3 regions of the Anoxybacillus sp. P3H1B genome follow, and region 1 is predicted to be linked to each of the others. Evidence: riboswitches for the same ligand, from Rfam matches in the RefSeq annotation. Region 1 holds a riboswitch; each other region holds the start of a gene.
What was found. A riboswitch is a leader RNA that binds a small molecule or an ion and turns the genes downstream of it on or off. The one in region 1 is predicted to bind S-adenosylmethionine.
Positions count from the first base shown of each region.

Region 2: it holds a riboswitch for S-adenosylmethionine, as region 1 does, so the genes downstream of both, AT864_RS08825 (methionine biosynthesis PLP-dependent protein) here and AT864_RS04215 (hypothetical protein) in region 1, are expected to answer to the same signal.
Region 3: it holds a riboswitch for S-adenosylmethionine, as region 1 does, so the genes downstream of both, AT864_RS17435 (YezD family protein) here and AT864_RS04215 (hypothetical protein) in region 1, are expected to answer to the same signal.

Region 1 covers NZ_LPUG01000011.1:8,176-12,391, reverse strand. The annotation lists gene AT864_RS04230 (FAD-binding oxidoreductase) at 1-581, opposite strand, end outside; gene AT864_RS04225 (diacylglycerol kinase family protein) at 910-1,797, opposite strand; gene AT864_RS04220 (hypothetical protein) at 1,973-2,170, opposite strand; gene AT864_RS04215 (hypothetical protein) at 2,202-2,546, opposite strand; SAM riboswitch class I at 2,596-2,701, opposite strand; gene AT864_RS17470 (GyrI-like domain-containing protein) at 2,845-3,768, opposite strand; gene AT864_RS04205 (hypothetical protein) at 3,808-4,158, opposite strand.
Region 2 covers NZ_LPUG01000012.1:304,255-308,470, reverse strand. The annotation lists gene metC (cystathionine beta-lyase) at 1-582, opposite strand, end outside; gene AT864_RS08825 (methionine biosynthesis PLP-dependent protein) at 587-1,690, opposite strand; SAM riboswitch class I at 1,770-1,877, opposite strand; gene AT864_RS08820 (3-hydroxybutyrate dehydrogenase) at 1,949-2,725, opposite strand; gene AT864_RS08815 (GntP family permease) at 2,743-4,062, opposite strand.
Region 3 covers NZ_LPUG01000010.1:57,384-61,599, reverse strand. The annotation lists gene AT864_RS03840 (YtxH domain-containing protein) at 1-263, opposite strand, end outside; gene AT864_RS03835 (low molecular weight protein-tyrosine-phosphatase) at 286-756, opposite strand; gene AT864_RS03830 (DUF1128 domain-containing protein) at 876-1,100, shown strand; SAM riboswitch class I at 1,545-1,658, shown strand; gene AT864_RS17435 (YezD family protein) at 1,731-1,874, shown strand; gene AT864_RS03825 (phosphoadenylyl-sulfate reductase) at 1,978-2,682, shown strand; gene AT864_RS03820 (inorganic phosphate transporter) at 2,695-3,768, shown strand; gene sat (sulfate adenylyltransferase) at 3,878-4,216, shown strand, end outside.

The sequences.
Region 1 (4,216 bases):
GTCCCCATAGAACCGATAAACAGCTTGTTCATATCATAGCCAGCCACATTTTTAACCACTTTGCCGCCCGAGCGGATAACCGTTCCATTCGGGTAAACAATTCTCATTCCAATGACGCTGTCGCGAGCAGAACCATAACGAAATCGTTTCGGGCCGCTGTCGTTCGCTGCAATCACTCCACCAATCGTGGCATATTCTGGCCATATCGGATCCAACGCGATCGTTTGGTTATATTCGGCTAAATATTCCTGCAAAGATTGAAACGGTGTCCCCGCTTTAACCGTTAATGTCATGTCACCAACGTTATGCTCGACAACTCCTTTATATTCCGCCAGTGAAAGCAAAAGATCGGCGACTTCCGTTCCCCCGCCAAATCCTCTCTTCGTTCCGCCGCCGACAATCGTTACTTTTTTTCCATGGTTGTCTGCATACATTAAAACATTGGAAATCTCCTCTTCCGACTGCGGACAAACGGTGACCCGACCGCTATTTCCCAGCGGATGTCCCACATCTTCTTCTACTTGAACGTGGCTGTCGCGCAAAATCGCCTTTAATTCTGATAAAAATTCTGTGGCGAGCAATCCTCACACCCCTTATTGTTTCGTAATAAGAAACATCGTTTCTATAATTTCGTGCAACGAATTTAAGCATCATCACTGAAATGTATACTACTTACCATTTATTTAATCACTTTTTCCACTATTTTTCAATTAATTTTTAGAATTTATAAAATAGTATAAATATATCATTTCCCCAGTGCTGATATGATCTAGTATGCTACTAAAAAACAGAATGAGCTTCCTGCTTCTTCTCTCGAACAAGAAACGCCAGTGAACCTATTCATTTGCCCACAAAGCGTTCCTTAGATGAAAATAAATTGCTTGAACAGCTTTTTTGCCTGCGGGAGGGTCACATAATTAGCAACGCCTCCTTCTGAATCGTTACATTCACTGGAGTTTTCGTGAGAATCTCGCCATCGCTTTGGACAATTATCGGCGGTTCAGCGATAATTTCTACCTGTTTTCCTTTGATCATGGTGACACTTGGATGTGAAACATGCTTTCCTTTATACGCTTTTGGAAACGTGCGTAACAGCTCCCATTTTGTGACGCTATGTACGATACAAATGTCAAAAAATCCGTCATAGTAACAAGCATCCGGACATATTTTAATCCCTCCGCCGTAATTCGGAGTATTAGCAATGGCAATGAACCATGCATTTGAAAAAGATTGAACCTCCCCGTCAATTTTTAATTGAATGCGGACGGGACGATATTGGAATAAAGCATGCAAAACGCTCAATCCATAGGAAAGATCGCCTAACCTAACGAGATTTAATAAATCTTTATATTTAGCAGCATTGTTGATCTCGGCCACTTTGCCGTCAAATCCGATTCCCGTTACAGTCATGCAGTATTCTTCGCCAATTTTTCCAACGTCCATTTTTCTTTTCTTTCCTCTTAAAATACGTTCCAACGCCCTTTTATAGTCCATCGGTATATCAAGAGCCCTTGCTAAATCATTTCCTGACCCTGCCGGAATAATCCCTAAAGGTATATTCGAATGAATGAGCCCGTTTGCCACATCGTGGATTGTGCCATCGCCGCCAACGGCGACAACCGCATTGCATGCTTCAGAAGAAAACTCCTTCACTATTTCTACCGCATGTTTTGGACGTTCTGTAAAACGAACTTGATAATTTACCTGCTTCTCTTGAAGCAGCTTTTCAACCTTTTTCCAAACTTTCAGCCCTTTTCCGTTTCCCGAGATTTTATTAACAACAAAATAATAGATCATATCGATCGTTCCCTCTAATCAAAGATCGTAACATGAAAATCCCAAACAAGGTCCCGCTTTACATCGGGACGCTTGTTTTTCTCTTTTTACTTTACCGATTTGAGAATTCCGGCCATTTGCTGCTCGTGCCGAAGAAAAAATAAAGGCCCTACCGTTTTTCCTCATGAGCGGTACCCTAAGCGATGGCAACCGTCCTTTTTCTTGTTTCACTCCCTCTCACTAAGGTAAAGGTTTCGAAAGGATCAATGAGCATAGCGACATGCCATTTAGGAGACAAGAACCGCCCATTTCGCTGAGTCAATCTCATTCCGCTGACATTTGTTTCCATGTCTTTTCCTCGAATACCGGCATGCTCATCTATTTCGACTTCCATAGCTCCCTCTCCTTTTTCTTTTCTAACGTTTTTAATCAATCTGCCCGACCGGCAGCCCTTGCTCTCTTAGCTCCCGCCAAATGTAACGATCGAGCGCATAGGGCTCTTCTGCTTTGAACACTTCCACTTCCGCCAACGTAAGTAACAGTTGAAACGGTTTTCCAAATGCTTGCCCATACAATAGAAAAAAGTTCGTATGGTGATCAATGTAAAAAATCGCTGTAGAATCCCATTGACAAAGCTGACGTTTTACACCGCTGGCAACATGTAAAGCGAATGAAGCAGCTTTCATATGGCACGCCATGTACCTGCGGATCGTTTCACTCATCATGCTCGCCCCTTTCTCAATAAGAATGGTCACAAACGGCTCTGCCAAAATAAAAAGCTCTTTCCGCCATGAATGACGCGAAAAGAGCTTGAAGCCGTCCTTATCATTCAAAGCGAAGCGCTTTGCGGGTAGGAGCACCTTGCGTCAAGCGCAGGTTGCTGTGAAGTCATTGAGCCCGATCTCTCGTTCACTCTTGATAAGACTTATTCAGTTATTCCTATGCTACCATTATTTTATGGAAATGACAACCATTTTTTAATTTCCAAAAACCAGGATTCATAACATCGAAATAACAAGGACTTCTTCATTACGATCGACCATCGTCGCCAGATCATTCGTCCTATTCCTAGCCCCCGCTAGATGATCCCCTTTCTTTTATAGGGACATATAAATGAACTTTACACTTTCCTTCCGGATCTGTTTCTGGATTATTCATACAAAATTCCAGGCACGGCCTATCATCCGCATCATACTCACTATTTGGCAACCACTGTCCAAATAAACTTTGATACGCAATCGCTAATTTATCAATCGTATCGTAAAACTGATATAAGGCATATAATCCGCCAGGTATTGTTTTATATTGAATATCGGGATCTTCATCTCCCTTGAAACCGGTCGGCAGCGTCACACACGCATCATAGCGGCAAGCAAATTCTTCTACAACAAGTGGATCATCCAATGAGATGCCAATAAAATCGTGCTCTGGCGGATACAATCCGTTTCGGTTTGCCCATTCGTTTAATTGATTCCATGCATAATACGTTTCTAAATAACTACCCACATGCCTAACAAAAGCCACTTCATAGTCAGGAAGCTCTTTAATCATTATATTCATGCTCCATATTCTCCTTAATAAATGATGGTTAGCGTAAGTATAACGGATCGGAGCAGACCATTCTTCTTGATTCTTGCTTATATCTAATGAAATATTGCGATTTTGATGTTTTTTTCTTACGTCACTGGGAACCATGTGAAAATGTTGTTTAAAAGCAGCATTAAAATTTGAAACGGAGCCAAAACCACAGAGATTGGAGATTTCCAAGATAGATTTAGTCGTTTCAGTTAAGTAATACACCGACTTTTGCAGACGAATTTTTTTCACATAAGACATCGGTGTCATTCCAACAATCGAAGTGAAGATACGATTAAAATGATATTTCGAAAAATGGGAAACGTTGGCTAATGTATCAAGATGAATAGGCTCGTCATAATGATCATGAATATACTTGACGGCTCTTTCAATTCTTTCATAATAATCCCTTCTCATTTCATTGCCTCCTAATATTCGCTGAACCCTACTCTTTCACTAATAGTATCGCATGGGAGCTATCACGATTTTCCCTCGTTCTTCAGCGGCAACTCTAACACCATTATGTTTGTAAATAATTCTAATTGCACTGTTTCTAATGACTGTTCTTGAAGTGCCGTTCTTCATTACATCTTCAACAACATTTGTCGGAATCCCTCCCGTTTGATGCCCTCTTGCATATCCTATTGGCTGTCCAGTCACTGCCGCATTTTCCGAAACCGAAAGTACTTTTCCCCATGGATCATAGCTATAATTCGCGACCGTCGCGCCGTTTTCGTCGACAATGCTGACGACATCGCCGCGGTAGTTGGTGACATAATAGAACGGATCGCCGTTTTGGTTCGTCACCGTATTTGGTTTCCTGTTCGCCCATACCGTTTAGTCGTTATCGCCATCATATCTTCAA
Region 2 (4,216 bases), on a different contig from region 1:
CAACACAACATCGACGCCGAGCTCAAGCGGCCGCTGCAATGCCGGAGTCATAAACGTATTGTCTAAAAAGGTTAAACAACCGTTCGCTTTTGCCAGCTTCACAATGCCGCGAATATCCGTAATTTTTAATAGCGGGTTGGAAGGGGTTTCTACATAAATCACTTTTGTATTTGGCCGGATGTGGGAAGCGACTGCATGCAAATCCGTCATATCGACAAACGTGTACTCGATGCCAAAACGGCTTAATACTTCGGTAATCATTCGGTACGTTCCGCCGTATACATCTTCGGTCACGAGCACATGATCCCCTTTGGAAAGCAACAAAAACGCGGTCGAAATCGCCGCCATTCCCGAAGAGAAGGCAAAGCCGCGGATTCCTCCTTCCAGCTCCGCTATCGTCTCTTCAAGCGCCTCGCGCGTCGGATTTCCAGATCGGCTATAATCATACTTTCCAAACACATCAAAATCCGCTTGATGGAACGTCGAAGCGTGCTGAATGGGCACGCTGACCGCTCCTGTCTGCTCATCCACTTTCCATTTGTTATGCAATAAGTTGGTTTGAAATGAAAATGATTTTTCCATTGCGCTACACCTCTTTCATATTTTCCAAGGCCTGCGACAAATCAGCGATTAAATCCTCCACATGCTCAATGCCTACAGAAAAGCGCAATAAGCGGTTGCATACCCCATTGGCAATCCGAATCTCTTCAGGGATATCGGCATGCGTTTGCGTCGCCGGGTATGTAATAAAACTTTCAACTCCTCCTAAGCTTTCAGCGAATGTAATGACGTTTAAGCTTTGCAAAAAGCGGTTGACCCACCGCTCTTCACGCAGGCGAAAGGACAGCATGCCTCCTCTTCTTGGATACAGCACATCCGTGACCGCTTCGTGTGATGCCAAAAATTCGCTGATTCTCCGCGCATTTTCTTCATGTTGCCTCATTCGCAGCGCCAGTGTTTTCATGCCGCGAATCAACAGCCATGAATCAAATGGCGACAGGACCGCGCCGATTGCGTTGTGATACTCGGCCAGCCGTTGACAAAGAGGCTCACCCTTTGCGACGACGAGACCAGCGAGCACATCATTATGACCTCCTAAATATTTTGTTGCGCTATGGATGACGAGATCCGCTCCGTGGCGAATCGGCTGCTGGATCACAGGCGTATAAAACGTATTATCCACAATCAAAAGCAGCCCGTGGCGTTTGGCCAGTTTCGCCACCTCGTCGATGTCTGTCTCCTGCATAAGCGGGTTTGTCGGCGTTTCTAAAAAAATCGCCTTTGTGTTTTTCGAAATCGATTTCTCCACTAATTGTATGTCGCGAAAGTCAACATAATGAAACGCTAAGCCGTACTTTCTCCAGCCTCTTTCAAATAGCCGATACGTTCCTCCATATAAATCGGCAGACACTAAAAATTCATCACCGCTTTCAAACAGGGAAAGCACCGTCTGAATCGCCGCCATTCCCGAACTGAATGCATACCCTTGATCTCCTCCCTCCAGTTTAGCAATGGCTTCTTCTACAATTTTGCGCGTCGGGTTTCCGGTACGGATGTAATCAAATCCTGTTGATTGACCAATTCCCTCATGGCGATAAGCGGTGGAAAAATAGACAGGCGGATTGACGGTTCCTGTCAGCTTCTCGCTTCTGTTGCCAATCTGCGCCAGTAAGGTTTCTACTTTTTCCATCCTTTTTTCTCCTTCCTTTCCTCCAATAAAAAAAGCCTTCTTTAAGAAGAAGACTTTTACAGATCAACAAAAGCGCTTCTTCTTATCTTTCGAATTGAAACCAATTCGCTGGATTTAGCACCTGACCGATATCGGCTGGTTGCTGAAGCTTCACTGGGCCAGTTCCCTCCGCTTCTCTTGATAAGAATGAACGACGATATGGAATTTTCTGATTTTCTATCAATTTACATGATTTTCTGATAATTTGCAAGCTTTTTTTTACTGCGCGGTATATCCTCCATCGATCACAACGGCCTGCCCGGTAATTCCCTTTGCTTTTTCGCTTGCTAAAAAGAGCGCATAATCGGCCACTTCTTTCGTTGACAGCAGGCGCTGCTGCGGCACAAGCGGATAAATGACTTCCTCTAATACATGCTCAAGCGGCACGCGGCGTGTTGCGGCCAAATCGGCCAGCTGGTTGCGTACAAGCGGCGTATCGACATATCCCGGGCATAAAGCGTTCACTGTAATACCATGAGCGGCTCCTTCTAGAGCAGCTACTTTGGTTAGGCCAATGACCCCATGTTTCGCGCTATTATACGCCGCTTTGCCGGCAAAGCCGACCAAACCGTTAATCGAGGCCATATTGATAATCCGGCCATAACGCTGCTGCTTCATGATGGGAAATACATGCTTTATCGCCAAAAACGGCGCAATAAGCATGACGCGAATCAGTTTTTCAAACGATTCGGAAGGAAATTCTTCAATCGGCGCCACATGCTGCAGCCCAGCGTTATTCACTAAAATGTCAATCCGGCCATAACGAGAAACAGTTTGAGCCAACATTTGTTTGATTTCCTCTTCTTTTGTTACATCACACTTCAGTCCCCATGCATCCCAGCCTTGTGCACATAACGATTCGGCTGCTTTTTGGACAGCCCTTTCATTGATATCACTAAGAACGACTTTCGTGCCATGCTCAGCAAAGCATTTGGCGATTTCAAAGCCGATTCCTTGCGCCGCTCCTGTTATGAACAATACTTGATCGTCTACCATTTTTCATTCCTCCTCGTTCATATCCCTAGTCCTAATGAGAAAAGAATAATCGCAAGAATCGTCCCAAGAGCAGGTACAATAACCGTTAAAGCCCCAACCGCGCCATATGCCTCGCGGTGCGTTTCACCGCAAATCGCTCGAATCGTTGTCACGACATAGCCATTATGCGGCAAAGAATCCAAAGCTCCTGACGAAATCGCGACCACCCGATGCAGCGCTTCAGGATGGACTCCCATATCCAAATAATGCGGAGCGAGCAACGGAAGAGCAATAGCCTGACCTCCTGATGACGAGCCGGTTAGGCCAGCGATGACACTGACAGCAATAGCGCTGCCAATTAATGGACTGCCTGGAATACTGGTAATCGCGTGCACGGCATCCGTAAACGCTGGAACGGCTTTCGCCACACCGCCAAAACCGACGACGGCCGCCGTATTTCCAAGCGCGATCAATGCGCCTAAAGTTCCCTCAGAAACAGCCCCGCTAAAGTTTTGGAAATAGCGGCGATTGAGAGCATATACCGCAATGACTCCGCCAAGAAGCGCCACGATTAATGCCGATTGCTGCAACGAATGATGGAAAACAAAAGCAATTACCAACACGACAAGAAGCGGAATAAACCCCAAAATAGGAGGCGGCAATTCCCTTGTACCGTCCAGTGGATCTCCCTCTCTTGCTACAAATTTCTCTCCTTTTGCAACCGCTTTCATCACCATGCGCTTTAACCACCAATACCCGAAAATCGCCATGAAAATGGAGACAATGATGCTAACTTCCCAACCTGCATACGGCGATGTTTTTAAATACTCAATGGGAATCCAGTTTTGAATTTCCGGCGAACCAGCTGATGTCATCGAAAACGTCACGGACCCAAACGCTAATGCCCCCGGAATAAAACGCCGCGGCAAATTCGCTTGTTTAAATAAACTGACAGCCATCGGATAAACGGAAAACGCTACGACAAATAGGCTGACACCGCCGTATGTCAGTACGGCGCAGGCAATTACAACCGCCAAAACCGTTCGCTTCATGCCAAGCTTTGCGACAATCCATTGTGCTACACTTTCTGCCGCTCCGCTATCCTCCATGACTTTTCCAAAAATGGCGCCAAGTAAAAACATTAAATACCACGATTGAATAAAACTGGAAAATCCTGCCATATAATTTCCGACAAAGCTGGCCTCCCCCTCGCCAACCTGCTGCGGGAAAAGGGCCAATCCGCCCAGCACCGCCACTAAAAGGGCGCATAACGGCGCGGCAATAAATAAATTCATCCCTCTCATGGTCAAATAAATTAATAAAGCCAATCCCCCAATGAGACCGATCATACTCCACATTTCCTCAGCACCCCCTATGTTTGTCTCCAACACAACAGCGGTCAACGACTTACAGTTTCACGCAGAAAAAGGTAAAAGCGATGCGTTTCCTCATTGACATTTCGGCACCAATTGACCTCGCCTTCTTTTCTCCCCTCCTTTTTAGAGTGATTCA
Region 3 (4,216 bases), on a different contig from region 1:
ATTGCATCGTATGATTCTTTTACCCACTCGATCATCTCTGGTGTTTTTTCAGCTACTTCTTTTATTTTTTCCGCTGTATAGACTACGTCTTCCGCAAGCTGTCCTATACTCTCGCGGCATTCATGGATTCGCTCTGGCAGCTGGCGAATCAGCTTGCCCCGTTGCCCCCATACCTCTTTCAGCGAATGCCTCGTTTCTCGATCAAGCAGCGAAACAGCTGCACCAATAACCGCTCCGATCATGATGTTTCTTGCGATTTTCATCTTCTCCTCCCCCTTTGGTTGATTATATTCCTTGTTCTTTTTTAATCGCTTCAAGCAAATGCCGGCAGCCCTTTTGGATTAGCTCGTACACTTCGGTAAAATTACCTGTATAATAAGGATCCGGTACATCAGCTATATCGCTGTCTGGAACAAAATCAAGTAAACGGCCAACAAAGCCAGCTTTATTATATCCAGCCAAGCGCTTTAAATCCTCCATGTTTTCGACATCCATCGCAATAATATAGTCAAACATCCGCAAATCCTCTTCGCCAATTTGTCTTGCCCGAATTCCTGAAAAATCAATTCCCTTCTTTGTTAAAATGCTTTGCGTTCCTTCATGAGGCGGATTGCCGATATGCCAATTCCCCGTTCCCGCCGAATCGATCATAATTTGATCTTCAAGCCCTTCTTTTTTGACCAAGTCGCGAAAAATGGCTTCAGCCATTGGTGATCGGCAAATATTCCCAAGACAAACAAATAACACTTTAATCATCACAACACATCTCCCTTCGCTATCCATTATAAACAAAATAACAGTATACATGTATATTCTTTCATTCCTTCCATATGGTACAATGACTCTATCCATCAAATTCAGAAAGGATGAGACTTTTGGATTTATCGCAAAAATCTCTTGAAAATATGGAATACATGATTGAAAAAATAAAGGAAAAGCTGAAGGTTCTCAACTTTGATGTGATGAAGTCATCCCATTTTGACGAAACGCTATATGAGGAGTTAAGAGATCTTTATGAAATGGTCATGAGAAAAAGCTCCTTCAGCCCTAATGAAATGCAAGCCATTGTCGAAGAGCTTGGAAATTTACGCAAACGATAACGAAACAAGATAGAGGCTTTTCCATGCTGGAAGCGGTGTCCGCGCCTGCTCCGTTTTTTCTATAAAAAGGCGCCTCGTCAGCTTTTTAGGTGACAGACAATGTCCAAATGGTCGTTGTCTGTCATTCTTTTAGGCATATTCTCCCGCAGATCCCGCTTAGCAAACAAAGATCGCAGCTAATCGCGGGAAGTAAAATGGAACCATTTTGAAAAATGGCCTCCCCCTCTTCTCCCTTCCTATCTTTTCCCATTTTCATAACGATCTATATGATGTTATCCCTTTTCATTCTATATTCCCCATCACATGAATGAACCTCCCCGACCAGCACTTCATTAAGAGATAGGAGACTTCTCGACAAATAATGTTAAAATGAAAAAATAAATTCCTATCGAAAAACTCGGGTTGACATTTATTCGAATTATGTTAAAATTTTAGTCAATTACATACTTATCAAGAGTGGGGGAGGGAACTGGCCCAATGAACCCCGGCAACCTACTTCAAATTCATGAAGCAAGGTGCTACGTCCATCCAAATGGGAACCATTTTGGGAGATAAGGTGAAATAGGCAGCCTCCTTTGTCTTTCCGAAATGGAAAGCTTTTTTATTTATTGACACTAAGGAGGAATCGCAATGGGAAATGAACAGCAAATCGCTGCCATTTTTACTAGAATACAAGAAATGCTGCAGTCAATGAAATTTGGCACGATCACGCTTGTGATCCAAGACGGCAAAGTGATTCAACTTGAAAAAAACGAAAAGATAAGAATTAAATAATAAGGCGCGCTGACTAGACAAACTAGAGGCGGTTTTCCCTTCTATCGTACAGAGCAAGGTGAAAACTGTCTTTTTTTACCACCAAATGAAGGAGGAAACAACCTTGCTGACTTATGACACATGGAATGGAGAAATGCCATTCTTCTCAATTGACAATGAAACAAAAGGAGCCTTAGATGTTATTCGATGGGTTTATGAGCATTATGGAGATGAGGTTGTTTATGCCTGTAGCTTCGGTATTGAGGGCATCGTCTTAATCGATCTAATCTCTAAAGTTAAACCGGACGCAACCGTTGTTTTTCTCGATACGGGTCTCCATTTTCGCGAAACATACGAAACGATTGAAAAAGTTCAAAAAAAATATCCTTCGCTTCGCATTGTAATGAAAAAGCCGCGCCTATCGCTAGAAGAGCAGGCAGAACAAATGGGAGAGCAACTATGGGTGCAGGAGCCAAATCGCTGCTGTGAAATTCGCAAAATTATCCCGCTGCGCGAAGTCTTGACAGGTGTGCCAGCCTGGATTTCTGGATTGCGCCGTGAGCAGTCTTCCACACGGAGACATGTGGAATTTCTGAATAAAGACCCAAAATTTCAATCTATTAAAATATGTCCGCTGATTCACTGGACTTGGAAAGACGTATGGAACTATGTCTATAAACATCAGCTGCCATACAACGAGCTTCATGATAAAGGCTACCCAAGCATTGGCTGTGAGCCGTGCACATCTCCTGCGCTTGATGCAAATGATTTGCGTTCAGGCAGATGGGCTGGACGCGGAAAAGTCGAATGCGGCCTCCATGAATCATAAGGAGGGGCATACATGCTTTTAGCCGTTGCTTTTGCCGTCTCCTTCTTTTTCGCCATGAATATCGGAGCTAGCGGAGCAGCCGCAGCGATGGGAGTAGCCTATGGCTCAGGAGCCATTCAGCGGAAATCCATCGCCCTCCTTCTTTGTGGTCTCGGTGTTTTTCTAGGGAGTCTTGGCGGAGGAGAAGTCGTGAAAACAATTGGTTCTGGCATCATCCCTTCGTCCATTTTAACGATTAAAATTGTCACGATTATTCTAGCAGCTTCGACTATTTCCTTATTTGCGGCCAACATGATAGGAATTCCACTATCAACAAGCGAAATTACGGTTGGTGCTGTCGTCGGTGCCGGCATGGCTTATCAAACGTTATATCTTTCTAAACTTCTATTTATTGTTTCCATTTGGATCATCATTCCAGTCATCGCCTTTACTTTTACCTTTATCGTTGGAAAATGGTTTTTGCGGCTTAAAGAAAAACATCCCTACATTGAACAGGGCATGTGGAAAAAAAGCCTGATGTCCTTGTTAATTGTGACTGGCTTTTTTGAAGCTTTTTCAGCTGGAATGAACAACGTGGCCAACGCTGTCGGCCCTCTCGTCGGCGCCAATTTGATCTCAGTGAATTCCGGCACTTTTTTTGGCGGCTTATTTGTAGCATTAGGAGCCGTTTTACTGGGCGGGCGCGTGCTTGAAACGAACGGGAAAAAAATTATTCATTTTTCTCCGTTTGAAGGATGCGCGATCTCAGGAACAGGAGCCATCCTTGTTATTCTTTCTTCCCTTTTCGGTCTGCCAGTTCCATTAACGCAGATTACCACATCCGCTATTATCGGAATCGGAACAGCCAAAACAGGAACGTACATTTGGCAAAAACGAATTGTTATTCAGCTGTTAAAGGTTTGGGTTGTTTCACCTATTTTTTCTCTTGTTATCGCTTATAGTCTTGTGAAATTACTGCTGGACAGCGATATTTACACGTTTATTGCTATTTTTAGCGTCTTTCTGTCCACCTTAGGAATCATCAGTCTCAAAAAAACAGCGACAGAAGAAAAGCGCTCTTTGCACGAACATGGCGAAGGAATTTAACATTAAATCACAGTTATCCTATCGCTTTTATAAACACAAGCGATATCAATCATTAACAACGCTTGCTAACCATAGCGGCCCTACTTACTATATTTTAGGAGGAATGAAAATGAGCTTAAGCATCCCACATGGCGGTACATTAATCAATCGTTGGAACCCGGAATATCCATTCCACTCTGTGACGAAAAAAATTGAGCTGTCCAATGCAGAATTAAGCGATCTTGAACTTATCGGTACCGGCGCATACAGCCCGCTAACAGGATTTTTAGGAAAGGAAGACTACGAATCTGTTGTGAAAACGATGCGCCTTGCTAATGGCATCGTTTGGAGCATTCCGATTACGCTTGCTGTGAGTGAACAAAAAGCAGCTGAGCTTTCCGTCGGCGAAACGGTAAAGCTTGTCCACAACGGCCACGTATACGGCGTGATGGAAGTTCAAGAGCTATAC